3 regions of the Polaromonas sp. UC242_47 genome follow, and region 1 is predicted to be linked to each of the others. Evidence: predicted binding sites of a transcription regulator. Region 1 holds the regulator's gene; each other region holds the start of a gene.
What was found. The regulator sigma-54, encoded in region 1, starts transcription at its own class of promoters, with help from an activator protein. The targets are predictions, from matches to a motif close to TGGCANGNAANCTGCTTT.

Region 1 (9,526 bases):
GGTTTTCAACGACGACTACCAGCAAATGCCGTTAGCCACCGTGGCCCAGCGCGCCTGGCGTTCGGCCTTGTGGCTGGGCGAGGATGTGTTGCGGCGCTCCGTGCCTTTGCCGAACCAGATTCGCCTGAAACGCAGAACCGGCGGCTGAGCATGTGCATTATCGGAATCAGTTAAAAAACTGGCTGATTACAAACAATTTTGTCCATAATGGCGCATGGACAAACTCAAGCAGCTGGAGTCTTTTGTGTCGGTCGCCACACGTGGCAGCCTGACCGCCGCCGCGAAGGCCGAAGGGGTGGCGCCGGCCATCATGGGCCGGCGGCTGGATGCGCTGGAAGAACGCCTGGGCGTCAAGCTGCTGGTGCGCACCACGCGCCGCATGTCCCTGACCCACGAAGGCAGCGCCTTCCTGGAAGACTGCCAGCGCCTGCTGGTGGACTTTGCCAACGCCGAGGCCAGTGTGTCGGCCGGTGGCGTCAAGGCCAGCGGGCATTTGCGCATCACCGCACCGGCCGGTTTTGGGCGCCGCCATGTCGCGCCTTTGGTGCCCAAGTTCCGCGAACTCCATGCCGACGTGACGATTTCGCTCAACCTCAGCGACCGCGTGGTGGACCTGGCCGGCGAGGGTTTTGACTGCGCGGTGCGGGTCGGCGACATGCCGGATTCCTCGCTGGTCAGCGTGCGTATGGCCGACAACCGGCGCCTGTGTGTGGCCGCACCCGACTACCTCAAACGTTGCGGCACACCGCACCATCCCACCGATCTGGCCAAATTCGCCTGTTTGACCCTGTCCAGCGATGCCTCGCAAACCCGGGGCTGGGCTTTTTTGGTCGGCGGCGAGGTCGTGCATTTCAAACCCGGCGGCCCGCTCGACTGTTCGGACGGCCAGGTCCTGCACGACTGGTGCATGGACGGCTGCGGCATTGCCTGGCGCAGCACCTGGGAGGTCGAGGCGGAAATTGCCGCCGGCAAGCTGGTGCCGGTGTTGAAAGACTTTGATGCGCCACCCAACGGCATTTACGCCGTGTTTCCGCAGCGCAAACACCTGCCGCTGCGGGTGCGGCTGTGGATAGATTTTTTGAAACACAACTACAGCCAGCCCGAGTTCTGGGCCGGCGCGCGCAAACGTTAGCCAGGCCGGGGCGCCTGGGTTGGCATCGTTTTGCTGCCTGGCGTGTTTTCTTAAGGAAAATAAGCCTCCAGCCCTTTGGCTACGGGCGCAAGCAGCTATTTAATTGGTAGCGAATTGAAACACTTGAATCACCCTTGGGCCCAATAAAAACCCCCGCCAGGTTGCCCGGACGGGGGTGGGGGTGTGACATCAGGCCGATGCCACAGTCAGTGCTGAGGTCGGTTTATTTCTTCATGCCGGCATCGGCGGCCATGGGTTTGGCGCCAGCCGCAGCAGCGGGCGCAGCACCGGCTTTTGCGTCAGCCATGCATTTTTTGATGTGTGAGTTTTTGGCGGCGCCGGCGAGCTTTTTGTCGGCGGCCGATTTTTCACAGGCGGCGCTGGGGGCTGCACCCGCGTCAGCCATGCATTTTTTCTCAAAGCTGGCTTTGGCCGCACCCGCCAGCTTTTTCTCGGCGGACTTGGCGGCGCAATCGGTGTCGGCGCCCGCTGCATGGGCCACGGCCGACAGGCCCATCGACATGGCAAAGGTCACAGCGATCAGGGACAACAGTTTTTTCATGGGTGGCTCCAATGGTTGGAAGGGTTGGGAATCAGGATTGAGTTCCGGTTGGAATTCCAACACATAACGCTGCGCCGGGCAAATTCGATGACCGGGTAGGTCCCAAGCCCGGACGGCGCGCGGCTTAACCGTAAAATCGGCCCATGCTCTCGATTAAACAAGACCTGCTCGCGGCCCTGGCTGCGGGGCTGGAAGAACTTTCCCCTGGCGCAGGCGACAAGGCCGCCTTTGAATCCCCCAAAGTGGCGGCCCATGGCGATTTCGCCTGCACGGTCGCCATGCAGCTGGCCAAGCCGCTCAAGCTCAATCCCCGCCAGTTGGCGGAGAACCTGCGTACCATCCTGCTGAAAGCCCCGGCTTTTGAGCGCTGGGTGGACGCCATCGAGATCGCCGGCCCCGGCTTTATCAATATCCGCCTGAAACCCGCGGCCAAGCAGGAAACCGTGCGTGAGGTGTTGCAGGCCGGACCCGGCTACGGCACCCAGGCCGCCAAGGGCCAGCGCATGATTGTCGAGTTTGTGTCGGCCAACCCGACCGGGCCGCTGCATGTGGGCCATGGCCGCCAAGCCGCGCTGGGCGACGCCATCTGCAACCTGTTTGTGACCCAGGGCGCCGAGGTTTATCGCGAGTTTTATTACAACGACGCCGGTGTGCAGATCCAGACGCTGGCTGCCAGCACCCAGGCGCGCGCCAAGGGCATCAAGCCCGGTGACGCCGGCTGGCCCGAGTCGGCCTACAACGGCGACTACATCGCCGATATCGCGGCCGACTTCCTGGCCAAAAAGACCGTCAAGTCCGACGACCGCGAATACACCGCCTCGGGCGACGTGGAAGACACCGACTCGATCCGCCAGTTCGCCGTGGCCTACCTGCGCCACGAGCAGGACCTGGACCTCAAGGCCTTCTCGGTCCAGTTCAACAACTATTACTTGGAGTCCAGCCTGTACAGCTCGGGCCGGGTCGAGTCCACGGTGGCCAAACTCAAAACCGCCGGCAAGACCTACGAGTTGGACGGCGCTTTGTGGCTCAAGTCCACCGACTACGGTGACGACAAAGACCGCGTGATGAAAAAGAGCGACGGCAGCTACACCTATTTTGTGCCCGACGTGGCTTACCACCTGGCCAAATGGGAGCGTGGTTACACCAAGGCCATCAACATCCAGGGCATGGACCACCACGGCACGATTGCCCGGGTGCGCGCCGGCCTGCAGGCGGTGGGTGAAGGCATTCCTCAAGGTTATCCCGACTACGTCTTGCACACCATGGTGCGGGTCGTGCGCAACGGCGAAGAGGTCAAGATCTCCAAACGCGCCGGCAGTTATGTGACCTTGCGCGACCTGATCGAGTGGACCAGCAAGGACGCCGTGCGTTTCTTCCTGCTCAGCCGCAAGCCCGACACCGAATACATCTTCGACATCGATCTGGCACTGGCCAAAAACAACGAAAATCCGGTGTATTACGTGCAATATGCCCATGCCCGCATCTGTTCGGTGTTGAGCGCCTGGGGCGGCGACGAGACCGAGCTCAAGGCGGTGGACCTGTCTGCCCTTAGCAGCCCGCAGGCCCAGGCCTTGATGCTGCTGATTGCCAAATACCCCGACATGCTGAGCAACGCCGCCAGCGGGTTTGCGCCGCACGACGTGGCGTTTTACCTGCGCGAACTGGCCGCTTGTTACCACAGCTATTACGATGCCGAGCGCATCCTGGTCGATGACGCGGTGGTCAAACTCGCGCGCCTGGCCCTGGTCGCCGCGACCGCGCAGGTGTTGCACAATGGCCTCGCCGTGCTGGGTGTTGATGCCCCGCGCAAAATGTAAGGAATGATGAGACCATGGCGCCTACCCCCTCCCACCGGCCCGGCCGGCCAGGCATGAACACACAACGCGGCGGCACCTTTCTGGGCCTGATCATCGGCGCCTTGATCGGCCTGGCCGCGGCACTGGCCGTGGCCGTCTACATCACCAAGGTGCCCGTGCCTTTCATGAACAAAGGCCAGTCGCGCAGCCCCGACCACGACGCGGCCGAGGCCAAAAAGAACCAGAACTGGAATCCGAACGCACCGCTGTACGGCAAAAACCCGGCCAAACCGGCGTCCGCGCCGGCAGCTGCTGCCACGTCCGGCGGGCCGGTGACCGATGTCACGCCGCAGGCGCCTGTGGCCGCGCAGAAACCCGTGGCCGACCCGACCGTCAAGCCCGTGAAGCCGCCGTCGGCCGACCCCATCGGCGACCTGGCCAAAGCCAAACTGGCGGCGCCGGCTGCTGCCTCCGGCCCGGACCCGTTCAACTATTTTGTGCAGGTCGGGGCTTTCCGCACGCCTGAAGACGCCGAACAGCAGCGCGCCAAAATTTCGCTGATGGGCCTGGAGGCCAAGGTGACCGAGCGCGAACAGTCGGGCCGCACCGTGTTTCGCGTGCGCCTCGGGCCTTTTGATAAAAAAGAGGATGCCGACAAAGCCAAGGAGCGCCTGGATGGCAGCGGCATAGAAACTGCTCTGGTTCGGGTTCAACGCTGAACTTTCTGACGCCAGGGTGTCCAACCTGGTGCACTAATGGAGAAATGATTGATGCAAAGACGTGAATTTTCGATATCCGCCGCTTCCGTGGCTGCCGCCGCATCCCTGGGCGCCTTGACGGCGCCGGCCCAGGCCCAGGGCAAACCGCCCCAGGCGGGCAACGACTACCTGGTGCTCGACAAACGCGCCTCGGTCAATGCGCCGGCCGGCAAGGTCGAGGTGGTGGAGTTTTTCTGGTACAGCTGCCCGCATTGCAATGCCTTTGAGCCGGCGTTTGAGGCCTGGGTCAAAAAAGCGCCCAAAGACGTGGTGGTGCGGCGTGTGCCCGTGTCCTTCCGCGCCGACTTTGAGCCGCAGCAGCGCCTTTACTACGTGCTCGAAGCCATGAACAAGGTCGAGGAACTCCACAAAAAGGTGTTTTTCGCGATTCATAACGAACGCCAGATGCTGAACACGCCCGAGCTGGTCGCCGCCTGGGCCGATAAGCAAGGCATCAACAAGGCCAAGTTTGTGGAAATGTACAACTCGTTTGACATCGCCGCCAAGGCCCGCAAAGCCACGCAGTTGCAAGACGACTACAAGGTGGACGGCGTGCCGGCCCTGGGCGTGGCCGGGCGTTTCTATACCTCGGGCGAACTGGCAAAAACCATGGATCGCGCGCTCTTGGTGACGGATTACCTGATCACCCAGGCCCGCAAGGGCTAAAAGCCCCCACGCTTGCCACTGCGTGTGCTGCGCTGCCCCCCGAGGGGGCTCATTTTCCTAGGGGCGGCCCGTCGGAAAATGGCGCAACCTCCACGTGGCCGGCTTGGTGCCGCCGCCGGGTATTTCGCCTCTCGACCCGCCCTGATCCGGCGGGTTTTTCTGCGCCTTGCCAATTCCGGGGAGTGCCATGGCTACAATGAAGCAACACCACCAAAGCAGCAAGATTCGTGCCTTTATGAACTACCCCGCCTGTGTACTGATGCTGGCCGCCACCCTGGCGGTCTTTCCGGTTGCGGCTGAAAAGGCCGATCGCGACCAGCCCATGAACGCCGAGGCCGACGCCTTGCGTTATGACGACCTCAAACAAACCAGTGTGTTCACCGGCAATGTCGTGATCACCAAGGGCACCATCATCATCCGGGGTGCGCAGGTCGATGTGATCCAGGACGCCGAGGGTTACCAGAACGCCATCGTGATCGCCGCGCCCGGCAAGCTGGCGTTTTACCGCAAGAAGCGCGACCTGGTCGACGAATATATTGAAGGTGAAGGCGAACGTATCGAATACGACAGCCGCGCCGACACCGTCAAGTTCATCCGCCAGGCCGTGTTGCGCCGCTATATAGGCGCGACCCTGGCCGACGAAAACCCACGGCAACCTGATTATTTACGACAACCCGACCGACGTGTTCACCGTCGACAGCGGCGAGAAAGCCCGCACGGCCAGCAACCCCTCGGGCCGGATTCGCGCCCTGCTGGCGCCGCGCAACCAGACGCCCGCGGCGGGTGCCGCCGGCACCCCGGCAACGGCGCCCCCCGGGTCAGCGCCAACGCTGCGGCCCAGTACCACGCTGGGCAATGACAAAAAATAACACCGCCTCCATGACCGAGTCTCCGGAAAACGCGCCCATCAGCCGCCTGGTGGCCACCGGCCTGCAAAAGGCCTACGGCAGCCGCAAGGTGGTCAGGGATGTCTCGCTGGCGGTGCAAAAAGGCGAGGTTGTGGGTCTGCTGGGCCCCAACGGCGCCGGCAAAACAACGTCGTTTTACATGATCGTCGGGCTGGTGCGCGCCGATGCGGGCGAGATCACCATCGACGGCCAGTCCATCGAACACATGCCCATCCACAAGCGTTCGCGCCTGGGCCTGAGTTATCTGCCGCAGGAAGCCTCGATTTTCCGCAAACTCACGGTCGAGCAGAATGTGCGCGCCGTGCTGGAACTGCAGGCCGACGAAGCCGGCAAGCCGTTGAGCGCCAAGGCCATCAACGAACGCCTGGACGCCTTGCTGCAGGACTTGCGCGTGGACCACCTGCGTGATTCACCGGCGCCGGCCCTGTCGGGCGGCGAGCGACGCCGTGTCGAGATTGCCCGGGCGCTGGCCACGCAGCCGCGTTTTATTCTGCTGGACGAACCGTTTGCCGGTATCGACCCGATTGCCGTGATCGAGATCCAGCGCATCATCGGTTTCCTGAAGTCGCGCGGCATCGGCGTTTTGATTACCGACCACAACGTGCGCGAAACCCTGGGCATTTGCGACCATGCCTGCATCATCAGCGACGGCCATGTGCTGGCCACGGGCACCCCTTCTGAAATTGTGAACAATGCCGATGTGCGCCGGGTTTACCTGGGCGAACATTTCAAGATGTGATCACTTTGGCTCCCCCCCGTTGTCGCTCACTGCGTGTAGCGCCCTCCCCCCTGCAGGGGGCGGCGCCTGCGGCCCGGCAAAGCCGGCTGCGCAGCCCCCTGCTGGCAAGAAAATCACGGGCACACGCCGGCCGCCGCGCCGGGCCGCCCCAAGCAAGGCCAGCCCCCTCGGGGGGCAGTGAACCACACGCAGTGGGGAGCGTGGGGGCACCATGAAACAGGGTCTGTCATTACGCGTTTCGCAGCATCTGGCGCTGACGCCCCAGTTGCAGCAGTCGATTCGCCTGTTGCAACTCTCCACCCTGGAGCTGAGCCAGGAAGTCGAGCAGATGCTCGACGAAAACCCGTTTCTTGAAGTTTCCGAAGAGGCCGCGCCGCGCGAGGATTTTGGCCTGGTCCAGGCCGACACGCCGGTCAGCCAGGAAACCCGTGAATTTGAATCCGCTACGGATTCCATAGCTGTCAGTGCAGACGGGGTGGGGGCTACAGGTCAAAATGATGCTGAACCCAGCAGCGAGGCCAAACTCGAGGAAAGTTGGGAGGGCGACGGCAGTGTCGACATCGCGCCCGACGACAACGAGTGGGGCGGCGACGCCGCGCCGCGCAAAAACAACCATGACGACAGCGAAGTCGATGCCGCCGATCTGGCGCGCAGCCATGAGTCGCTGCAAGACCATTTGCATCGCCAGGCCTTGTCCCTGCGCCTGTCGGACGAAGGCCGGGCGGCGCTGCATTTCCTGATCGAGTCGCTGAACGACGACGGTTACCTCGAAGACAGCCTGGCCGCTCTGGCCGCCGGCTTGGCCGGGGATGACCTGGAACAACTCGACGCACTGGTGCACGAGTTCACCGTGGCCCTGAAGCTGCTGCAACACATGGAGCCGGCCGGCGTGGGCGCGCGCAACCTGGCCGAATGCCTGGGCCTGCAGTTGCTGGACCACAAAAACTGCGACGAAACCCGCGCCGCCATCGCCATGTGCCAGCAACCCATGGAGTTGCTGGCCCGACGCGACGTCAAACGTCTGTCGCAGCTGTGCGGTTTTCCCGACACCGTGATCAAGGCCGCGATGGCGCTGATCGCCCGGCTGGACCCCAAGCCGGGCCGGCGTTTTGTCAATGTCGAGCGCAACCTGATCGTGCCCGATGTGATCGTGGTCAAGTCCGGCCGCGGCTTCAAGGTCTCGCTCAACAGCGACGTGATGCCGCGCCTGCGCGTGCACGACATTTATGCCAATGCGCTCAAGCAGAACCGGGGCCAGAACGGCCAGGCCCTGCAGCAGCGCCTGCAGGAAGCGCGCTGGTTCATCAAAAACATCCAGCAACGGTTTGACACCATCCTGCGGGTCAGCAGCGCGATTGTCGAGCGGCAGAAAAACTTCTTCACCCACGGCGAACTCGCCATGCGCCCGCTGGTGCTGCGCGAAATCGCCGACGAGCTGGGCCTGCACGAGTCCACCATCTCGCGTGTGACCACGGCCAAATACATGAACACGCCGTTTGGCACCTTCGAGCTCAAGTATTTCTTCGGCTCGGCGCTGGGCACCGAAACCGGCGGCAATGCCTCCAGCACGGCGGTGCGGGCGCTGATCAAGCAGTTTGTCTCGTCCGAGAGCCTGACCAAACCACTGAGCGACAACCAGATTTCCGAAATGCTCAAGGAGCAGGGTATCGAGTGCGCACGCCGCACCGTGGCCAAGTACCGCGAGGCTTTGCGCATCGCCCCGGCGAACCTGCGAAAATCGCTGTAAAGAGGATTTTGTACCTCCGGTGCCCGGGCGCGGGGTCCGGCATCCTCCAGCACCTCCTGCCTGCCGGTGTCCTGCGCCCTTGGCCCTGTTTCCCGATCACCCCATTCCCCGGAGCCCCTAGAGGCACCCCATATGAACCAACTTCAATTATTTTTACCTTGCGCCGCGGGTGTCGAGGAACTGCTGTCCGCCGAGGTCAAACGTATCACCGGCACCCAGGGCAAGGCCTGGCGCGCCGGTGTGCAGGTGGCCGGCTCCTGGCGCGACGCGATGCAGCTCAACCTGCACAGCCGTCTGAGCCAGCGCGTGCTGATCGAGCTGCAGCACAACCAGTACCGCAGCGAACAAGACCTCTACAACGCGGCGGCCGCCGTGGCCTGGGAAATCTGGTTCACGCCCAAACAGACCTTCAAGATCGAGATCACAGCGCAACACAGCCCGCTGACCAGCCTGAACTTTGCCGCGCTCAAGATCAAGGACGCGATCGCCGACCGCTTCCGTGATAAATACGATGTGCGCCCCGATGTCGACACCCGCTGGCCCGATGTGCGTGTGTACGTGCACCTGACGGTGGATACCGTGACCCTCTACATCGACACCTCGGGCGAGCCGCTGTTCAAGCGCGGCTGGCGCGAAGACAAGGGCGACGCCCCGTTGAAGGAAACCCTGGCCGCCGCTATGCTGGCCGCCAGCGGCTGGAGCGGCGAAGAAGGGCTGTGCAAACAAGGCGTGCCGCTCTATGACCCTTGCTGCGGCTCCGGCACCATCGTGATTGAAGCGGCGCAGATCGCCCGCAACATCGCGGCCGGCATGGGCCGGCGTTTTGCGTTTGAAAAATTTGTGCCTTTCCAGCCCCATGTCTGGGAAGGCTTGTTGGACCAGGCCGAAGCCGCCATCACCGAACCAACCGCGCCCATCTTTGGCAGCGATGTGTCTTTCCGCATGGTCGATTTTGCCGAGCGCAACGCCGAACGGGCCGGTGTGGCCAGCGCCATACAACTGCGCGGCGGCGACGCCCTGCAACGTATGCCGCCCGCGCCGTCCGGTGTGATGCTGGTGAACCCGCCTTATGGCGAACGGATTGATGTGGCCGGTGTGGCCGGTATTCCTTCGGTGCAGGGCCGCGACCAGCGCCGCACCGCGCAATTCCAGGGCCAGGGCATCGATGAGTTCGGCCAGCCTGTGCCGCAAGATGATCGCGCGGATTCCGAGGACGGC
Region 2 (9,526 bases), on a different contig from region 1:
GGAAGAAGTCGATGACTTGTGGGAAAAACTCTCTGCCGGCGGCACCGTCCAGCAATGCGGCTGGCTGCAGGACAAGTTCGGTGTGAGCTGGCAAATCGTTCCCAGCGTCCTGATGACGCTGATGGGCGACCCCGACCCGGTCAAGGCAGAACGCGTCATGAAAGCCATGATGCAGATGGTCAAGCTGGACATCCAGAAGCTGCAGCAGGCTTACGACGCGGCCTGAGGCCGGCACCCATCCATTCCTCCACGGCATTCATTCCCCAACCACCCCTGAAAAGGAGTTCCCCATGCTAGTTCAGCCCTATCTGTTTTTTGAAGGCCGCTGCGAAGAGGCCCTGAATTTCTACAAGAGCGCCATAGGTGCCGAAGTGACGGCGATGATGCGCTACAGCGACAGCCCGCAGCCGCCGTCGCCGGAGATGTGCGCGGGCGGCTCGGGCGCCGGCAAGATCACGGGCAATCACATCATGCACGCCAACTTTCGCGTCGGCGACACGCAGGTGATGGCGTCCGACGGCATGGCGCAGGGCAAGGCCGAGTTCAAGGGCTTTTCGCTGTCCATCAGCGCCAGCGATGACGCGCAGGCGCAGCGCCTGTTCAAGGCACTGGGCGAGGGCGGGCAGGTGCAGATGCCCATGAGCGAAACCTTTTTTGCCACCAGCTTCGGCATGGTGGCCGACCGCTTTGGCGTGTCGTGGATGGTGATCAACCCGAAACCCATGTGAGGCCGCTGGCAAGCCTCGTTTCAAACCAAGCGGAGAGATGTCTGATGGAAACCGTCAAAGCGCAAAAAGAGCATGTCTGGCTGCAACAGTTGCTGGGCCAATGGACCATGGAAGGCGAGTGTGACGGCCCGCCAGGCGAGCCACCCATGAAGAGTTCAGGCACGGAAAGCGTGCGCGGCCTGGGCGACTTGTGGGTGGTCTGTGAAGGCCAGGGAAGCATGCCCGGCGGCGCCCCTTGCGAGATGTTGATGACGCTGGGTTATGACACGGCGAAAAAAGCCTTTGTCGGTCACTGGGCCGGCTCCATGATGAGCGGCATGTTTGTCTACCGCGGCACGCTGGACGCGGCGGGCAAGGTGCTGACGCTGGACACCGAAGGGCCGAGCTTCAAGGGCGACGGCAGCACGGCGCATTACCAGGACGTCATCACCATCAAAAACCAGGACGAGCGCACCCTGCATTCACAAACCCGGCAGCCCGACGGCTCGTGGCAACGTTTCATGACGGCGACCTACCGGCGGGCAAAGTAGCATTTTTGGAGCATGCCCATGAGGTCACATCAGCAACCCACACCGCCGCGCAAGCCGGCGAAGAACCCTGGCTTCGTTTCCCGGACGGGAGCGACGTTCTGAGTTATGCCAATTCATGAATTTTTTAAACGCAGGCCGATGAGAAAAACGTACCACGGCAGTTGCCACTGCGGCGCAATCCACTTTGAAGCAGACATCGATATACGTGCCAACACCTACCGCTGCAATTGCTCGATCTGTTCCCGCAACCGTTTCTGGCCGGCGATCGTCGCGCCAGGCGCTTTCCGCCTTTTGTCCGGCCAGTCGGACTTGACAAAATACCTGTTCAACACAAAGCGTCATGAGCACTATTTCTGCAAACACTGCGGCGTGCGGCCGTTTGGCATCGGCCGCACGCCGGAGGGCCATCAGATTTATGGTGTGAATCTGGGATGCCTGGACGATGTGGCACCCAAGGAGCTGGCCGAGGCTCCCATCCTCTATGTGGACGGCCAACACGACAACTGGTCCGCCGCGCCCTTGGTCACAAGCTACCTGTGATCCGGCCCGGCTTGATGCCCGGTGCGCAGGGTCTGGGCAGCGTTCACGCGATCCGGTTAAAGTGGCGCAGGCCCTTGCGCCTTCACCGTCATCTGCCTCGTCACGACCCCAGGAGCGCCGTGTGCCCGCCATTATTTCCATTCGCCAACTCGGCAAGACCTACGCCTCGGGTTTTCAGGCACTCCGTTCGGTCAACCTGGACATCCAGCAGGGAGAAATTTTCGCCCTGCTCGGCCCCAACGGCGCCGGCAAGACCACGCTGATCAACATCGTCTGCGGCATCGTCAGGCCCAGCTCGGGCAGTGTGACGGCCGGCGGGCACGACATTGTTCGCGACTACCGCGCGGCACGCGCCAAGATCGGCCTGGTGCCTCAGGAGTTGTCCACCGATGCATTTGAAACCGTCTGGTCCACCGTGAGCTTCAGCCGCGGGCTGTTTGGCAAGCCGCCGAATCCGGCGCACATCGAGAAGGTGTTGCGCGACCTGTCGCTCTGGGACAAGAAGGACAGCAAGATCATGACGCTGTCGGGCGGCATGAAGCGCCGGGTGCTGATTGCCAAGGCGCTGTCGCACGAGCCGCAGATTCTGTTTCTCGACGAACCCACAGCCGGTGTCGATGTCGAATTGCGCCAGGGCATGTGGCAGATGGTGCGCCAGTTGCGCGACCGTGGGGTCACCATCATCCTGACCACACACTACATCGAGGAGGCCGAGGAAATGGCCGACCGCATCGGCGTGATCAGCAAGGGTGAGCTGATCGTGGTCGAGGACAAGGCGGTGCTGATGCGCAAGCTTGGCAAGAAGCAGCTCACGCTACAGCTGCGTTCGGCCCTGCAGAGCATTCCCGCGGCGCTGGCCGGGCTGCCGCTGGCGTTGACCGATGGCGGCAACACGCTGGTCTACACCTTTGACACCCAGCAGGAGGAAACCGGCATCGGCGAGCTGCTCAAACGTCTGGCCGGCCTGGGCATCGACTTCAAGGACCTGCAGTCGAGCGAAAGTTCGCTGGAGGACATCTTCGTGAGCCTGGTGCACGCGGCCCCGCCTGCGCAAGCCCTGCAAAAGGAGGCCGCATGAACTGGCACGGCATCAGCGCCATCTACCGCTTCGAAATGGCGCGCACCTTCCGCACCCTGATGCAGTCCATCGCCTCGCCGGTGATCTCGACCTCGCTGTACTTCGTCGTCTTCGGCGCGGCCATCGGCTCGCGCATGGGCGACATCGACGGCATCAGCTACGGTGCGTTCATCATCCCCGGCCTGATCATGCTGTCGCTGCTCAACGAGAGCATTTCCAACGCGGCCTTCGGCATCTACATGCCCAAATGGTCGGGCACGATTTACGAGCTGCTGTCGGCGCCGGTGTCGTCGATGGAGGTGGTGCTGGGTTATGTGGGTGCGGCGGCCAGCAAATCGGTGCTGCTGGGTCTGCTGATCCTGGCGACGGCGCGCCTCTTCGTGCCCTACAGCATTGCGCACCCGTTCTGGATGTTGTGCTTTTTGCTGCTGACCGCGCTGACCTTCAGCCTGTTCGGCTTCATCATCGGGCTGTGGGCGGACAACTTCCAGAAGCTGCAGCTTGTCCCGATGATGATCGTCACGCCGCTGACCTTTCTGGGCGGCGCGTTTTATTCGATCAACATGCTGCCGCCGCTGTGGCAGAAGATTGCCTTGGTCAACCCGGTGGTCTACCTGATCAGCGGCTTTCGCTGGAGCTTTTACGGCGTGGCCGATGTCAATGTGGGCATCAGCGTGGCCGCCATCCTCGGCTTTCTGGCGCTCTGCCTGGGCACGGTCTGGTGGATTTTCCGCACGGGCTGGAAGCTCAAGGCCTGAGCGCCACCGACACGGCGCCCCGGACGCTACTCATTTAATAGCTAATTACGCCTACCCAGCAAGGGCCAGAGGCCAATTTAGCTTGAAAATCCGACGCAAAGTCGCGCCTGACCACTGCTTGAAAAAATGCCGGCCTGCCTCATCTCATTTGTTTGAAAGCTCACGCCAGAAAGGCCCCGCCATGCCCGCCAGCCCTGTCCTCCAGATCAAGCCCCTTGGTTTTCCGTGGGAGACCCTAGACCCGTTTCTGTTTTGCGTCTACCACGATGATGCCTACCCCGCGGCCAATACGCAGATGGGACCGCAAGCCTCGCTGGCCGGCCGCGATCTCGGCCAGGACTTCAGCCGCAAGGACGGCTGGAGCATGTACCACGGCAGCACGGTGCCGGGTTTTCCGGCGCACCCGCACCGCGGCTTTGAGACCGTGACGATAGCCCGCAAGGGCCTGATCGACCATTCGGACTCGCTGGGCGCGACCGCGCGTTTCGGCCAGGGTGATGTGCAGTGGCTGACGGCCGGCAAAGGTGTGGTGCATTCGGAAATGTTTCCGCTGCTGGACAACACCGCGCCGAATCCGCTGGAGCTGTTCCAGATCTGGCTCAACCTGCCGGCCGCCAGCAAGATGGCCGAGCCGCACTTCACCATGTTCTGGTCGCAGGCGATTCCACGCCTCACCGCCACGGATAACAACGGCCGCAACACCGACGTCGCGGTGATCGCCGGCCAGTTGCAAAACGCCGATGCGCCGTTACCGCCACCGCCCGACTCCTGGGCCGCACAGCTGGACGCCGACGTGGCGATCTGGACCATTCGCATGGAAGCCGGCGCGCGCTGGACGCTGCCGGCCGCCACGGGTCAAAACACGCGGCGCAGCCTGTATTTTTTCAAAGGCAAAACCGTCCACATCGCCGGCCAGGGCATCGACCATCCGGCCGCCATCGAGTTGCGCGCCGATGCCGCGGTGGAGCTGCTCAACGGCGACGAAGTCAGTGAATTTTTGCTGCTGCAAGGCAAACCCATTGGTGAGCCCGTGGTGCAACACGGCCCCTTCGTGATGAACACGCAGGCCGAGATTGTGCAGACCCTGGCCGACTACCGGTGCACGCAGTTTGGCGGCTGGTCGTTTGCCAGCGAAGCGCCTGTGCACGGGCGCGACCCGACACGTTTTGCCAAACATCCTGGCGGGCGCGAGGAAAAACCGGAATCCTGAACACCCTTTGTGCTCAAGACCCCTGGCCCAAACTGCCTGCAGGTGACGCACCAACGGGAAACTGATTCAGGGAAGTTAAGGTTTGCCCCAGACTGGGTCAGGGATTAAACGTCATTCGTAACAAAGCCGGAACATGCGCTAAACATGTTCCGGCTTACCAGGGATACGTTACAACTGACCCACCTTACCGGCCAGGCGGCGATAGTGCCCGGATTAATGCAGTTTGCGCCTACGGCTGGCCAACCAGCCTGCCGCCAAAGCGATGCCGAGCAGCGCAAGAATGCTTGGCTCAGGGATTTGCTGCGTCAAACGCTGGGTAGAAATCGTGAAGCCAAATGCCAGTGCAGTTGATTGACCTTCCACCGTGGTGAAGCCCAGGCAGTTGTTGGCTGCACCGGCTGCCGCACAAGCAGCATTTGGCAAGGTTCCCAACACGCCACCAGAGGTCGGAAAGATGTTGATGAAATAAGTATTGCCGTCAAAGTTAAGGATTTGGTTCAGGAAACCTGTTTGCTGCACAAAGATGTCATTGCAGGGAATGGGGCTGGCCACGACAGCGCAGGGCGTGCTATTCGGCGTTTCGGAAAACAAAATGTCGTAGTTGAGGGATGGCAAAGCGCCCGGAATACCAGGGGTGTTGGCGGGTAACGCTGCGGACAGGTTCAGGGTGACCCGAAGTTCCGCGTTGGTGAGGGTGGTTCCTGTAATAGGGTTGTTGTTGTGGGTCAAGGTCACGCCGGCAGCGGTGGTTCCAGGAACTGGCGAGGTCCCGGTGATTTGCGTCTGAATAGCGCCAGGGGCCGGGTCGGTAATCACCAGTGAAGATCGCCCCGAGCCGGTTGAGTCACCCCAAACCAAGGTCTTGGAATTGGGGTTGTCCACCCCAACTGGCGCGAATGAACCCCATACGCCTGACAAAGAGTAGGTCCAGTCGGTGACCAGGGGTCCCGCATGGGCGGCCGTGAAACCGGCCAAGCCGATCACCAGCGGAGCCAGGACCTTGAGTGCGGAGTATCTTTTCATGATGAGTCTCCATTCAAATTGCTAGGTTCAACTTGGAGGTTTCTTGCCCGCCAAGCCCTCCGCCAGATCAAATGCATAAGTCGTACCATCTTTCCAAGAGATGGGAAACGCTATATAAATCAATGCTCTCTCATGTTTGCTTCGCTTTCCTGAGATCTTGACTGTCAGGAAATCCGACAGTGCAAGGCGTTCTTTCGGGTTCGGCTACGGGTGGCCTCAAGTCAGTTTTTTTCGATCCCTGACGCCTTGAAAATGCCATACCTGCCAATAACGCAGTCTCCTGCACATCACGCTGGTCGGGCGCATTCGGCCTGCTGTCGCGCTGGGGCGATGTCCCAGGGCAAGCGCATCAAATGGCCGGCGAACACACGGTCTCTATATGACGTGGCACGCAACGAGGGAGGCCTGCACCTCAATACCAGCGTGGACACCAGCGAGTTCTGCCGCGACAGCATCGCGCACGGGTGGATCCAGCATGGCAGGCCTCAATGCGCCGACGCCCATCGTCTCTTGCTGCGGTGCGATGGAGGAGGCGCCAACGCCTCCAACCGGCATGTGTTCAAGGAAGCGCTGCAGAAGGTGGCCCAGCGGCGTGATTGTGGGCGCATCACGCGCTTGCCCGAAAGTGATGTCCAGCAGGATTGACTTGGCGCGGGCTTTGGAAGCTGCGGCCAAACGCAACAACGCATCGGCGTGGTTCTGGTAACGGTTAGGCCAGGCACTGGCGCTGCTTTGGAAAAATTGAGGGTCGTACATCACGTACCGTGATCTGGTCGCGCGCCCTGGCGAGGCAAACGAACAGGGCCGTTAGTGGTGCCTGTGTGTGAGCCATAAAGCCGATCAACGCCATGCCACTGTCGTTCGTGTGTGTGCCCTGACGTCTGTACAGCCTATCCGGTATCACACACGGATTCAGCCCGAGTCCCTGCGGGTCTATGCAGGCCAAGTAAACTCAGAATGCCCTTGCGGGCAGGCGCGGGTGACAGTCACTGGCGCCGCATTCACACGAGGTGGTTTGATGGCGATTGGTTGGCTGGCAGTGTTGCAAATGGTTCCCTGGTCGGACGTGATCAACAACGCGCCCAAGGTGGCCGAGGGTGCCAAAAAGCTGTGGAAGGCAGTCGGTAAAAAACCGCCGCCCCAGGCGCTGCCGGATGAAGAAACCACCGCCGCGCTGTCGCCCGAGGCGCAGGCCATGGCCATCTTGCAAGCGCGTATCGCCGCCATGGAAGAAGCTACGGGCGAGCTGCACAACCAGATGCTGGCCTCGTCCGAGCTGATCAAGACCCTGGCCGAACAAAACACCCAACTGATCCAGCGCATCGAACTCAGCCGCGTGCGGCTGTTGTTGCTGTCAGGCGTGACGGTGGTGGTCGCCATCGTCGCCGTGGTGGGGCTGACACTGGCGCTGGCGCGCTGATGCAAGCGCCGCTCCAGCCCGTCACCTTGTCCGGACACCATGTCCGGCTGGAACCGTTGACCCTGGCGCATGTGCCTGCACTGGCGCGTGTCGGGCTGGCCCCCGAACTCTGGCGACTGCAGCCGGTGCCCATCATCAGCGTGGACGACATGCACGCCTATATTGCCCAGGCACTGGCTGATCAACAGCGCGGTGTCAGCCTGCCTTTTGTGATCCTCCACAGCGGCACCGGCGAGGTGATCGGTAGCACGCGTTATATGGACATCGCGCCGGCCCATGACCGGCTCGAGATAGGCGCCACCTGGCTGGCGCCGGCCTGCCAGCGCACAGGCGCCAACACCGAGGCCAAACTCCTGCTGCTGAGCCATGCGTTTGAAACCCTGAAAACCATTCGTGTGGTGTTCAAGACGGAAGTGCTCAATGAACAGTCACGCAAGGCGCTGGCACGCCTGGGCGCGGTGGAAGAAGGCATCTTTCGCCAACACCTGATTGCAGCATCGGGGCGCCGACGGGACATGGTTTATTTTTCCATTCTGGAGACCGAGTGGCCGGCGGTCAAAACCGGCTTGCTGGGCCGGCTTCGCTGAGGCCGTCCTCCTAGTCCCAGGCGGGCGCCAGCCCCTCGGGATTGACCAGGCGTTCGCCCCGATCCAGCGCGGCGATCTGTGCCATGTCTTCCTCCGTCAAACGCAGTTGCTGCGCCAGCAAATTGCTTTGCAGGTTGACGCGCTGGGTCGATGAGGGAATCACCGCGTAACCCAGTTGCATGGCCCAGGCCAGCACCACCTGCGCCGTGGTGGCGCCACGGCTCGCCGCGATCTGCTGGAGCACCGGGTCTTGCAGCACCTTGCCGTAAGCCAGCGTCATGTAGGAGGTGATGTGAATGCCCTGGCTGCGCGCGAAGTCGGCCACCTTACGGTTTTGCAGGTAGGGGCTGAGCTCGATCTGATTGGTGGCGATACTGGCGGCGCCCACGATGGCTATCGCCTCCTGCATCAGCGCGATGTTGAAGTTGGAAATACCGATCTGTTTGGTCAGGCCTTGTGCCTTGGCCTCCATCAAGGCGCCCAGTGTGTCGGCCAGCGGCACGGCCGCACCCGGCGACGGCCAGTGGATCAGTGTGAGGTCCACATGGTCGGTGTGCAGCTTGGCCAGGCTGTCTTTCAGGCTGGGAATGACGCTGCCTTTGGCCAGGTGTTCGGTCCAGACCTTGGTGGTCAGAAACAGTTCGCTGCGCGGCACGCCGCTGCTGGCAATGGCCTGGCCGATCTCGGCCTCGTTGCCGTAGATCTGCGCCGTGTCTATGGCACGGTAACCGAGCGCCAGCGCGTTGCTGACGGAGGCCATAACGACCTGGTCTTTGAGGCGGAAGGTGCCGAGGCCGAAAGCTGGGATAGTCATAAGGATGTCCTTGTTGAGTGTTGAAGAAATTAGTGCGCAGGTACGGGCGCTTGGTTCATCGCGCGGGCCGGCACGCCGTCCCGGGTATCGAGGCGACCGCTCCAGTAGGTCAGGGCCAGCGCGCCCAGCACCACCAGCCCGCCTATCCAGGGTGTGTGCATCAGGCCGAGGTGCGTCACCACCAGGCCGCCGGCCCAGGCCGCGAAAGCAATGCCGAGATTGAAGGCGGCGATGTTCAGGCCCGAGGCCACATCCACCGCCTGCGGCGTGTGGCGTTCGGCCTGGCGCACCACATAAACCTGCAGACCGGGCACGTTGCCAAAAGCCACGGCACCCCACAAAAACACGGTGGCGACCGCTAGATAAGGATGCGGCGCGGTGAAGTTAAACACCAGCAGCACGGTGGCGAGCAAGGCAAAGATGAGCTTGAGCGCGGCGATGGGGCCCTTGCGGTCGGCCAGCTTGCCGCCCCAGATGTTGCCGGCCGCCACCGACACACCGTAGACCAGCATGACCCAGCCGACGGCACCAACGCCAAAGCCGGCCTGCTGCAGGATGGGTGCAAGAAAAGTAAACGGAATAAAGGAGCCGCCGTAACCCACCGCCGTGGTGGCGTACACCAGCAGCAAACGCGGCTGGGTCAACACCTTGAACTGCTGCGTCAAGGAGGCCGGTGGTGTGTGTTTGATGCTGCGCGGGATAAACAGCAGGCTCACGACAAAAGCGATCGCACCCAGCGCTGACACCGCCAGAAAGGTTTCGCGCCAGCCGAAATGTTGGCCTATGAAGGTGCCCAGCGGCACACCGGTGACCAGCGCCACCGTCAGGCCGGTGAACA
Region 3 (9,526 bases), on a different contig from region 1:
CGGTGTTGCGCCAGGCGCCCGAGCTGCTGATTTGCGACGTCGCCGTGCCTGATGAGGCCTTGTTCACGGCGCTTGAGATCATTGGACAGACCTCGGCGCTCCCCATCATCGTTTTTACCAACGATGCGGATGCCGGCAAGATCACGCGCGCGATGGAGCTGGGCGTGCAGGCCTACGTGGTGAACGGGTATGGCCGGCAGCGCCTGCGTCCGCTGATCCATCTGGCGCAGGCCCGCTTCAAACGTGAGCAGGTTTTGCGTACCGAGCTGGCCGATGTGTCCAGCCGGCTGGAAGAACGCAAGGTGGTGGAGCGTGCCAAGGGCATCCTGATGCGCGCCCGCCAGATGTCGGACGATGATGCTTTCCAGATGCTGCGAACCGCCTCCATGCACAGCAACCAGCGCCTGGGCCAGGTTTCGCAACACATCATTCATTCGGCCCGGTTTGCCGAAGATGTGAACCTCTCCGGCCAGTTACGCATGTTGTCGCAGCGCCTGGTCAAGCTGGCGCTGTTGCAAGAGGCCGGTGTGCCACTGCCTCAGCTGTCAGCGCGCATGCACGAGTCGGTGGCACGCATAGATAGCAACCTGGCGGCGCTGGTAAAAAGCCTGTCCCCGCCGACTTTTGGCGACCTGCTGGGGCAGGTGCAACACACCTGGGCGCAACTGAAACCAGGCCTGATGGATACACGCCAGCCGGGCGCCATGGCGCAGCTGGATGCGCTGGCCGAACAGCTGCTGCAGGAGGCCGAACGCCTGACCGGCAGCCTGGAAAACGCCGGTGCCCTGCCGCCCTTGCAGGTGCTCAACCTGGCGGGCCGACAACGCATGTTGAGCCAGCGTTTTGCGAAATACGCCCTGATCGAGCTACTGGGTGCCCAGGCCGCCATGCCGCGCAATACGCCGGCCATGGCCGAGGCCAGGGCGGCGTTTGAGCAGGCGCTGCGTTATTTGAACGAAATTCCACTGAGCAGCCCGGCGATTCGCAGTTCGCTGGAGGCCGCGGCCATCGGCTGGGCCGCCATGCTGGCCGGTGTGGCGGCTGGTGCGCCAGGGCTGGAAGCTGTGGCAACCGCCAGCGAAGACTTGCTGCAGGTGTTCGAGACGCTGTCCGAGCAGTACGAACACAGCTTGCAGATGCTGGTGGGTTAAGCCGGAATTGCTGCACTGCACCAAAGACGGGCGCCGCACCGCCTGATCCTGGTGCATGGCTTGGGGATGGCGCTTTTTATGCGTGTTTCTGGCCTCTGGCCCATACCCCATGGACGCAAGCAGCTATTTGTTTGATAGCGAATGACTTACGAGGACAAACCCAGCAGTTCCACACCATCGACGGCGCTACTGCGCCCCGGCAGGGAAAACTGCTTGCGGCGCCCGGTTTTCACGGACACCGTCACCTCGTCCAGCAGCGCGGCGCTGGCGGCAATTTTCCAGCCGGCCTGGTAAGCATGTTTTTGCAGCAACAAACTGGTGCTGACGGTGTCGCCGACAGGCAGGATCTGGGATTTTCCGCGCAGCGGGTCCAGCAGTTTGGCCAGGGTGACGGCGCCGCTGTTCAGGCCCACGCAGACTTCAAAACACGGCAGGGCGCGGTCCGGAAAATGGCTGGCCATAAAGCCTTGCACCCGGTGCGCCGAGTTGATCAGGCCCAGGGCCGCCCGCGTGGCGCGCAGGCTGCAGTTGACGGTGTCGGTGTCCGCGCTGCCGGTAAACACCGCCAGCAGGCCTTCGCCGACAAACTGCATGTGGTGGGCGCCGAACAGGTAGACGGTATCGCCGGCATGGTTGTAAAACTGGCGCACGACCGTGCTCAGCTCGGTGCTGGTGAGTTTTTCGGACAGGGCCGGAAAGTTGACCACATCGACAAACAGCACCGTGGCGTGGGCCAGTTTGTTGTCGTCCTCAGCCGATTCGGCCGATGGCCATTTGTCACTGAGCTCGGCCAGCAGCCGGTTCTCGTACAAACGGCTCAAACGTGCTTGCTGCTCTTTCAGCGCCGCGGTGAGGGCGGTTTCCACCGCATTGGCCTGGGCGAACTGGCGCATCAGCTGTTTGTTGAGCTGGGTGGCGGTGGCTTCGCGCAACTCGTCAAACACCAGGGGTTTGATCAGGTAGTCGTCGGCACCGCTGCTCATGCCGCTGCGCACGTTTTCGCGCTCTTGCAGCGAGGTCAGCAAAATGACGGGCGTGGCCTGGATGGCCGAATCGGCGCGCAAGGTTTGCAACATGGCGAAACCATTCATCACCGGCATGTTGACGTCGCTGACCACCAGGTCTGGCCTGTGTTTGCGCACCAGCGCCAGCCCGGTGGCGCCGTTGTCGGCCTCCAGCACCTCGTAACCTTCAAAGCGAAGCGCCGCCGCGATCAGCGTGCGTATCGTTTCGTCATCGTCGACCACCACAATCAAAGCCATGTTTTTTTGTTTCCGTGAACGCTACAAGTTGCAGGTTTTGAGCTTACCAGCGCTTGTGTTGTTTACGGGCCAAACCCCTGCGGCGGCCTTGGTCTGGCCGCCGTGGGGTTATGGTGTGGTCGTGCGCTATTTAATTGATAGCTGCTGACGTCCGCTGCATCAGGGTAAATGCCCTGATGCAGCGAGAGAATACATGGCCTTGCCGGATCAGGCGGCTTTTTCGACGTGGCCCTGGCGGGTGTAGAGGAAGTCGATCACGGCCTTGCGGTAACCCAGGTAAGCGCTGTCTTCGGCCAGCGCCACCCTTGAGCGTGGCCGCGGCAAGTCCACATGTAACACCTCGCCTATGGTGGCCGATGGGCCGTTGCTCATCATCACGATGCGGTCCGACAGCAACACGGCCTCGTCCACATCGTGTGTCACCATCACCACCGTGCTGTGGGTGTTGCTGACAATTTGCAACAATTCGTCCTGCAACTTGGCGCGGGTCAAGGCGTCCAGCGCGCCGAAAGGTTCGTCCAGCAGCAAGACCTTGGGCTCCATACACAGGGCGCGGGCAATCCCCACACGCTGTTTCATGCCGCCCGAAATTTCACCGGGGCGTTTTTGCGCGGCGGCGCTCAGGCCGACCATGGCCAGGGCCGCGTCGGTGCGGGCCTTGAGCTGGGCCCGGGTTTCGGTCGCGGCAAAGACACGTTCCACCGCCAGGTAGACATTGTCAAAACAGGTGAGCCAGGGCAGCAGCGAGTGGTTTTGAAACACCACCGCGCGCTCCGGGCCGGGGCCGGCGATTTCACGGTTGGCGCAAAGCAGGGCGCCTTGGGTTGGTGTGGTCAAGCCGGCGATCAGGTTGAGCAAGGTCGACTTGCCGCAGCCGGAGTGGCCGATCAGCGCAACAAACTCGCCCTTGGCGACCGTCAGGTTGATGTTTTGCAAGGCGCAGAACGGGCCTTTGCGGGTCTTGAAGGTTTGCGCCACACCCTGGATTTCGATGTATTTGCTGCTCAGTGACGGGTTCATGCTTTCACCTCTTCAAACGTAAAGGCCGTGGCCAGCTTGATCAGGGCAAACTCCAGCAGCAGGCCGACGATGCCGATCACAAAAATCGCAATGATGATGTTTTTGACGTTGAGGTTGTTCCACTCGTCCCAGACCCAGAAGCCGATGCCGACGCCGCCGGTCAACATCTCGGCGGCCACAATCACCAGCCAGGCGGTGCCCACTGCCAGGCGCACGCCGGTCAAGGTGTAGGGCAACACAGCGGGAAAGAGGATTTTGGTGAAAATCTTCCACTCGCTGAGATTGAGCACACGTGCCACGTTCATATAGTCTTGCGGCACGCGTTGCACGCCGACCGCGGTGTTGATGATCATGGGCCAGATCGAGCAGATAAAAATCGTCCAGATCGCCGCCGGGTTGGCGCCCTTGAAGACCAGCAGGCCAATCGGCAACCAGGCCAGCGGCGAGACCGGCCGCATCAGGCTGATCAGCGGGTTGAACATGCGGCTTAAAAACGTGAAACGCCCAATCATGAAACCCGCCGGAATGCCCACCGCTGCCGCCAGGCCAAAACCAACGGCCACGCGCTGCAGCGAAGAGAGCACGTTCCAGCCCACGCCCTGGTCGTTAGGCCCCTTGCTGTAGAAGGGATCGCTGAACACCTCAACCGCCTGATGAAAGGTGGCCAGCGGCGAGGGAATGCTGTTGGCTGTGGACGCCGACACCAGCTCCCACAGGCCGACCAGCAAACCCAGGCCCAGCAGCGGCGGCAACACAGCCATCCAGACACCGCGCCAGTCAATAGGCGGTTTGGCGGTAACGGTCGGGTCTGTGGTTTGCAAGTCTTTTGAGGCTGTAGCCCCCGTGTTGATTGCGCTGGCAGCTATAGAAGGAATAGCGGGTGACGCGATGGGTGGCGCGTCGTCGAAGGGGGGATGAAAAGCAGCACTGACCATGATGAGTTCCTTAAACCTTGATCTTGAAACCGTCGGCGTATTTTTTCGGGTCCTTGCCGTCCCAGACCACGCCGTCCATCATCTTGCTGGTGCGCAACACGTCCTTTGGCACCGGCGTTTTGCTGGCGCTGGCGGCGTCCTTGTAGATATCGATGTGGTTGATCTGTTTGGCCAGGGCCAGGTAGTCCGGGTGCTCCTTGATCAGGCCCCAGCGTTTGTGCTGGGTCAAAAACCACATGCCGTCGGACAGGTAGGGGAAGTTCACCGCGCCGTCGTTGTAAAACTTCATGTAGTTCGGGTCGTCCCAGGTCTTGCCCAGGCCGTTCTGGTAACGCCCCAGGATGCGCTGGTTGATCGCGTCCACACTGGTGTTGACGTAACTCTTGTCGGCCACGGTTTCGGCCATCTTCATCTTGTTGGACAGGCTGGCGTCTATCCAGCGGCCGGCTTCGAGGATGGCGGCCGTCACCGCGCGTGCGGTGTTGGGGTTTTTCTTGACGAAGTCGGCGCTGGTGCCCAGCACTTTTTCCGGGTGGTCTTTCCAGATGTCCTGCGTGGTCACGGCGGTGATGCCTATGCCGTCCATGATGGCGCGGTGGCCCCAGGGTTCACCCACACAAAAACCGTCCATGTTGCCGACGCGCATATTGGCCACCATCTGCGGCGGCGGCACCACGATGGCGCGTGCGTCCTGGAAGGGGTTGATGCCGGCGCTGGCCAGCCAGTAATACAGCCACATGGCGTGGGTGCCGGTGGGGAAGGTCTGCGCGAAGGTGTATTCGCGCTTGTCGGTTTTCATCAGCTTGGCCAGCGAGGGACCGTCGACCGCGCCCTTGTCGGCGATTTTTTTCGACAAGGTGATGGCCTGGCCGTTGTTGTTCAGGTTCATCAGCACGGCCATGTCTTTTTTCGGGCCGGCCGTGCCCATGTGCACGCCGTAGACCAGGCCGTAAAGTACGTGGGCAAAGTCGAGTTCGCCGTTGACCAGCTTGTCGCGCACGCCGGCCCAGCTGGCTTCTTTGGTCGGGATGATTTTCACGCCGTATTTTTTATCTATGCCCAGCACCGAGGCCATCACCACCGAGGCGCAGTCGGTCAGCGGGATAAAACCTATCCTGACTTCCTTTTTTTCCGGCGCATCGGAGCCCTGGGCATAGACCACGGCACGCAGCGCCGGGCTGATGCCCGCGGCGCCGACCGCGGCGGCCTGCAAAACGCTACGGCGGGTCAGTGAAGATTTCAGCAGATCGGTCATGGTCTGGACTCCAGAAGTGAAAAACAAAAGGCAAAAACAAAAAAGGCGCTCGACCCTTGTTCACACACGTGGTGTGAAGCTGGGTGCGAACGCCTTTGTTCAGTGAGGCCATCTGCTTCGCCGTTGAAACGAATGGCCTGGTGTTGAGTTCAACGCAAAAGCTGTGCCAGTCTCCGATTTAGTTCATTCAGCCTCTGATTCATGATGAAATTGGCCTCCAGCCCTTGGTGGCCGGGCGCAAGCAGCTATGGAATCCATAGCGAGTGCCGTGGCTGCGGCTCCTGGGTCAGGATTTCGTCGGGTCTGCACTGTATTTGTGCACTGCACCATATCGGCGTCAGGCACCGTGCGCTGATTCAACCCAGCAGGTCGGCGGCGTCCAGCATGCGTTGTGCGACCTCGCCCAGGCGCAAACCCTTGTCCATGGCGGCCTTGCGCAGTTTGTCGTAGGCCGCCTGTTCGCTGAGGTGTTGTCGCTGCATCAGCAGGCCTTTGGCGCGGTCTATGACTTTGCGGTCCTGCAGCTCGGTGCGGGCGTGCGCCAGTTCGCGCCGCAGACCTTGTTCGTGTTCAAAACGCGCCATTGCCACGTCCAGAATCGGGCGTATCCGTTCCGGCGACAGCCCGGCCACGATGTAGGCGGACACACCAGCCGCCACCGCGTCTTTCACGTGGCTGGTGTCCTGGTCATTGGTAAACAGCACAATCGGCCGCCGCGCGTCACGGGTGGCCATCACCACATGTTCGAGTGAGTCGCGGGCTTCGCTTTCGGCGTCCACGATGATCATGTCGGGCTGCAACTCGCCCAGGCGTTTGTCCAGGTAGGTGTCGGCCGGCAACACGGCGACCACGTTGTAACCGTTTTCCAGCAGGCCGATACGCAGCTGGCGCGAGCGTTCCGCCTGCCGCCGCGCATGGGGGTCCGTGGCCACGCCTTCCAGCAGATCTGGTGCAATGATCACAAGGCGCAAGGACTGGGACGGCGTCATGGCCACCTTTGTGCAAGATTCGCGCCATGGGTGGCGCGTCCAAGCCAGCGCCGCCGGTGCTTTACCAGCGGGCCTTGAAGCTCAGGCGCAGTTCGTCGATTTGCGCTTCGCTCAGAGGCTTAGGCACCGAGGGGCTGAGGCACACAAGTTTGGCGGTTTCTTCGAGTTCTTCCAGCGTGGCCATGGCCGCGGCGGGCGAGTTGTGCCAGACATTGGGCCCCAGACGCGCCAGCATGACGGCGCGTAGCGGTGTACCCGCTTCGCCATAACGGCGAATGGTGTCGGCCACCTGCAAGGCGGCCTCGGGCGCGCCGGGCCGGTGGTAGCTGATCAGCGGCACATGGCCGACCTTCATGACGAAGTAAGGGGTTAGGGCGGGTAACAGTTCCGGGCCACCGTTGGGCCTCAAGGTCAGCGCCACGCAGTGGCTGCTGTGGGTATGGATTACACACCGGGTGTCAGGGTCAAACTGGCTTGCAGCCTCATAGATACGGGTGTGCAGTGCTATGGTTTTGCTGGCAGTGTCGCCGCTGACTTGTTGCGCCTGCGCATCCAGCCTGGCGAGCCGGGCCGGGTCCAGCGTGCCCAGGCAGGCATCGGTGGGGGTGATCAGAAAGCCGCCGCCTTCCGACGCATTCAGCCGGACACTGATGTTGCCGGCTGTGGCATGTACGTAGCCGCGCTCGAACAGGCTGCGCCCGACACGGCAGATTTCTTCGCGGGCCTGGTTTTCTGTCATGCCAGCCTCGCAAAAGCTTTGCTGAAAAAATCATCCGTGCCGAAGTTGCCCGACTTCAAGGTCAGGTGTATGCCTTCAGGGTTGGCCGCCTCGGTCTGCGCATAACACCAGGGCACGCCGGGGTCGATTTGTGGACCAATTTTCATGTGCTGGATGGCCAGGGCCTGCACGCAGGCGCCCGAGGTTTCGCCGCCTGCCACGACCAACTGGCGCACGCCGTGTTGCACCAGGGCTCGTGCGATGGCGGCCAGCGTGCGTTCCACCAGGGCGCCGGCTTTTTCAACACCCAGCTGCGCCTGGACCGCCTTGACAACAGTCGGGTCCGCGGAGGAATAAACCAGCACCGGCCCCTGGCCGAGCTTTGGTATGGCCCAGGCCAGCACCTCGGCCGCCACATCCATACCGGCAGCTTCTTTCTCGGCGATCTGCAAGGCATCCAAAGCAAAGGCTGGATGTCCGGCCTGGATAAAAGCCTGCACCTGCCGGTTGGTGGCCAGCGAGCAACTGCCCGACACCACCGCCTGCCAGCCCGTGGCCGGCGGCAAGGCGCTGGCCGTGGACGAAGGGGTGATGCCGAAGTTGGCCGGCAAACCGATCGCCAAACCCGAGCCGCCCGTGAGCAGCGGCATGGTTTTGAGCGCAGGCGCGAGGCGTAACAAGTCGTCGTTGGAAATCGCGTCCACGATGGCGATACCCACACCCTGCTCTCGTAAGGTCGCCATGCGGGCCTGAACGGCGGCCGCGCCTTGGGCCACCACTGTGTAATCGATGAGGCCAACCTTGCGCCTGCATTGCGCCTGCAACACCCGCACCAGGTTGGCGTCCGTCATGGGTGTGAGCGGGTGGTTTTGCATGCCGCTTTCATGCAGCAAGACCTCGCCCACAAACAAATGGCCCTTGAACACCGTGCGCTGGTTGTCGGGAAAGGCCGGTGTGGCGATGCTGAAGTCGCTGCCGGGCAGCGGCGCCAAGGCGTCCATCAGCGCTTCGGTGACCGGGCCGATGTTGCCTTGCGCCGTGCTGTCAAAGGTGGAGCAATATTTGAAATAAATCTGCTGCGCGCCCTGCGCCTGCAGCCAGTGCAGGGCGGCCAGTGACTGCGCGATGGCCTGGTCCACCGGCAGGGTGCGTGACTTGAGCGCGACCACCACAGCATCGATGTCGGCCGCCAGCGGCTGATCCGGCAGGCCTATGGTTTGCACCACACGCATGCCGGCACGCACCAGGTTGTTGGCGAGGTCGGTGGCCCCGGTGAAGTCGTCGGCGATACAGCCCAGCAGCAGTTTTTTCATGTTGCAGCGACTTTACCGTGTCTGAAGATCCGCAACTTGCCGGGCAGCGCCATGGTGCGCGCGGCACAGCCGCCAAACCGCGTGTCCCTTCGAGCAGCGCTTAAGTCTGTTTGGCCTAAACTTCAGGCCTATGCAGGAAAACTTGTTGGTGTTGGGAATTGAGTCGTCATGCGACGAAACAGGCGTGGCCTTGACGGATGCTTCGGGTGCCGGTGTGCCGCGTTTGTTGTCGCACGCCTTGCACAGCCAGATTGAAATGCACCAGGCTTATGGTGGCGTGGTGCCCGAGTTGGCCAGCCGCGACCATATCCGGCGGGTGTTGCCGCTGATCAACGAGGTGATGGGCCAGGCGCAACGTTCGCTGGCAGATGTCGATGTGATTGCTTATACCCGCGGACCGGGGCTGGCCGGGGCCTTGCTGGTGGGCGCCGGTGTGGCCTGTTCGCTGGCCGCCAGTCTGGGCAAACCCGTGATGGGTGTGCACCATCTGGAAGGGCATTTGTTGTCACCCTTCTTGAGCGCCGATCCCCCTGAATTTGCGTTTGTGGCGTTGCTGGTGTCGGGTGGTCATACGCAATTGATGCGGGTGGACCGCGTCGGCAGTTACGAGTTGCTGGGCGAAACCATTGATGACGCGGCCGGTGAGGCCTTTGACAAATCGGCCAAATTGCTGGGACTGCCTTATCCCGGCGGTCCGGCGCTGGCCAGGCTGGCCGGGCAGGGTGATGGCCAGGCCTTCAAGCTGCCCCGGCCCTTGCTGCACAGTGGCGACCTGGATTTTTCTTTTTCGGGCCTGAAAACAGCGGTGCTGACGCAGGCCAAAAAACTCGGCGAAACCATGAGTGAGCAGGCTCGCGCCGATCTGGCGGCCTCGACGCAGGCG

Region 2: a site for sigma-54 is predicted at 5,938-5,955, ahead of ACHMXK_RS00255 (THxN family PEP-CTERM protein). Genes of this name have one in related genera too.
Region 3: a site for sigma-54 is predicted at 5,775-5,792, ahead of ACHMXK_RS07515 (CmpA/NrtA family ABC transporter substrate-binding protein). Genes of this name have one in related genera too.

What each region holds. Positions count from the first base shown of each region.
Region 1 covers NZ_JBIOAO010000003.1:282,657-292,182, forward strand. The annotation lists gene ACHMXK_RS23010 (sugar phosphate isomerase/epimerase family protein) at 1-148, shown strand, start outside; gene ACHMXK_RS23015 (LysR family transcriptional regulator) at 215-1,132, shown strand; gene ACHMXK_RS23020 (hypothetical protein) at 1,356-1,694, opposite strand; gene argS (arginine--tRNA ligase) at 1,838-3,511, shown strand; gene ACHMXK_RS23030 (SPOR domain-containing protein) at 3,526-4,209, shown strand; gene ACHMXK_RS23035 (thiol:disulfide interchange protein DsbA/DsbL) at 4,261-4,914, shown strand; partial or broken gene lptA (lipopolysaccharide transport periplasmic protein LptA) at 5,150-5,783, shown strand; gene lptB (LPS export ABC transporter ATP-binding protein) at 5,794-6,561, shown strand; gene ACHMXK_RS23050 (RNA polymerase factor sigma-54) at 6,773-8,308, shown strand; gene ACHMXK_RS23055 (class I SAM-dependent RNA methyltransferase) at 8,441-9,526, shown strand, end outside.
Region 2 covers NZ_JBIOAO010000001.1:37,778-47,303, reverse strand. The annotation lists gene ACHMXK_RS00290 (VOC family protein) at 1-226, shown strand, start outside; gene ACHMXK_RS00285 (VOC family protein) at 291-728, shown strand; gene ACHMXK_RS00280 (DUF1579 domain-containing protein) at 773-1,258, shown strand; gene ACHMXK_RS00275 (GFA family protein) at 1,397-1,798, shown strand; gene ACHMXK_RS00270 (ABC transporter ATP-binding protein) at 1,920-2,876, shown strand; gene ACHMXK_RS00265 (ABC transporter permease) at 2,873-3,634, shown strand; gene ACHMXK_RS00260 (pirin family protein) at 3,816-4,844, shown strand; gene ACHMXK_RS00255 (THxN family PEP-CTERM protein) at 5,058-5,867, opposite strand; gene ACHMXK_RS00250 (hypothetical protein) at 6,120-6,512, shown strand; gene ACHMXK_RS00245 (hypothetical protein) at 6,886-7,287, shown strand; gene ACHMXK_RS00240 (GNAT family N-acetyltransferase) at 7,287-7,874, shown strand; gene dkgB (2,5-didehydrogluconate reductase DkgB) at 7,885-8,688, opposite strand; gene ACHMXK_RS00230 (MFS transporter) at 8,718-9,526, opposite strand, start outside.
Region 3 covers NZ_JBIOAO010000001.1:1,512,923-1,522,448, forward strand. The annotation lists gene ACHMXK_RS07495 (type IV pili methyl-accepting chemotaxis transducer N-terminal domain-containing protein) at 1-1,151, shown strand, start outside; gene ACHMXK_RS07500 (response regulator) at 1,298-2,413, opposite strand; gene ACHMXK_RS07505 (ABC transporter ATP-binding protein) at 2,621-3,433, opposite strand; gene ntrB (nitrate ABC transporter permease) at 3,430-4,368, opposite strand; gene ACHMXK_RS07515 (CmpA/NrtA family ABC transporter substrate-binding protein) at 4,379-5,623, opposite strand; gene ACHMXK_RS07520 (ANTAR domain-containing response regulator) at 5,980-6,612, opposite strand; gene ACHMXK_RS07525 (aldolase) at 6,674-7,351, opposite strand; gene otnK (3-oxo-tetronate kinase) at 7,348-8,643, opposite strand; gene tsaD (tRNA (adenosine(37)-N6)-threonylcarbamoyltransferase complex transferase subunit TsaD) at 8,786-9,526, shown strand, end outside.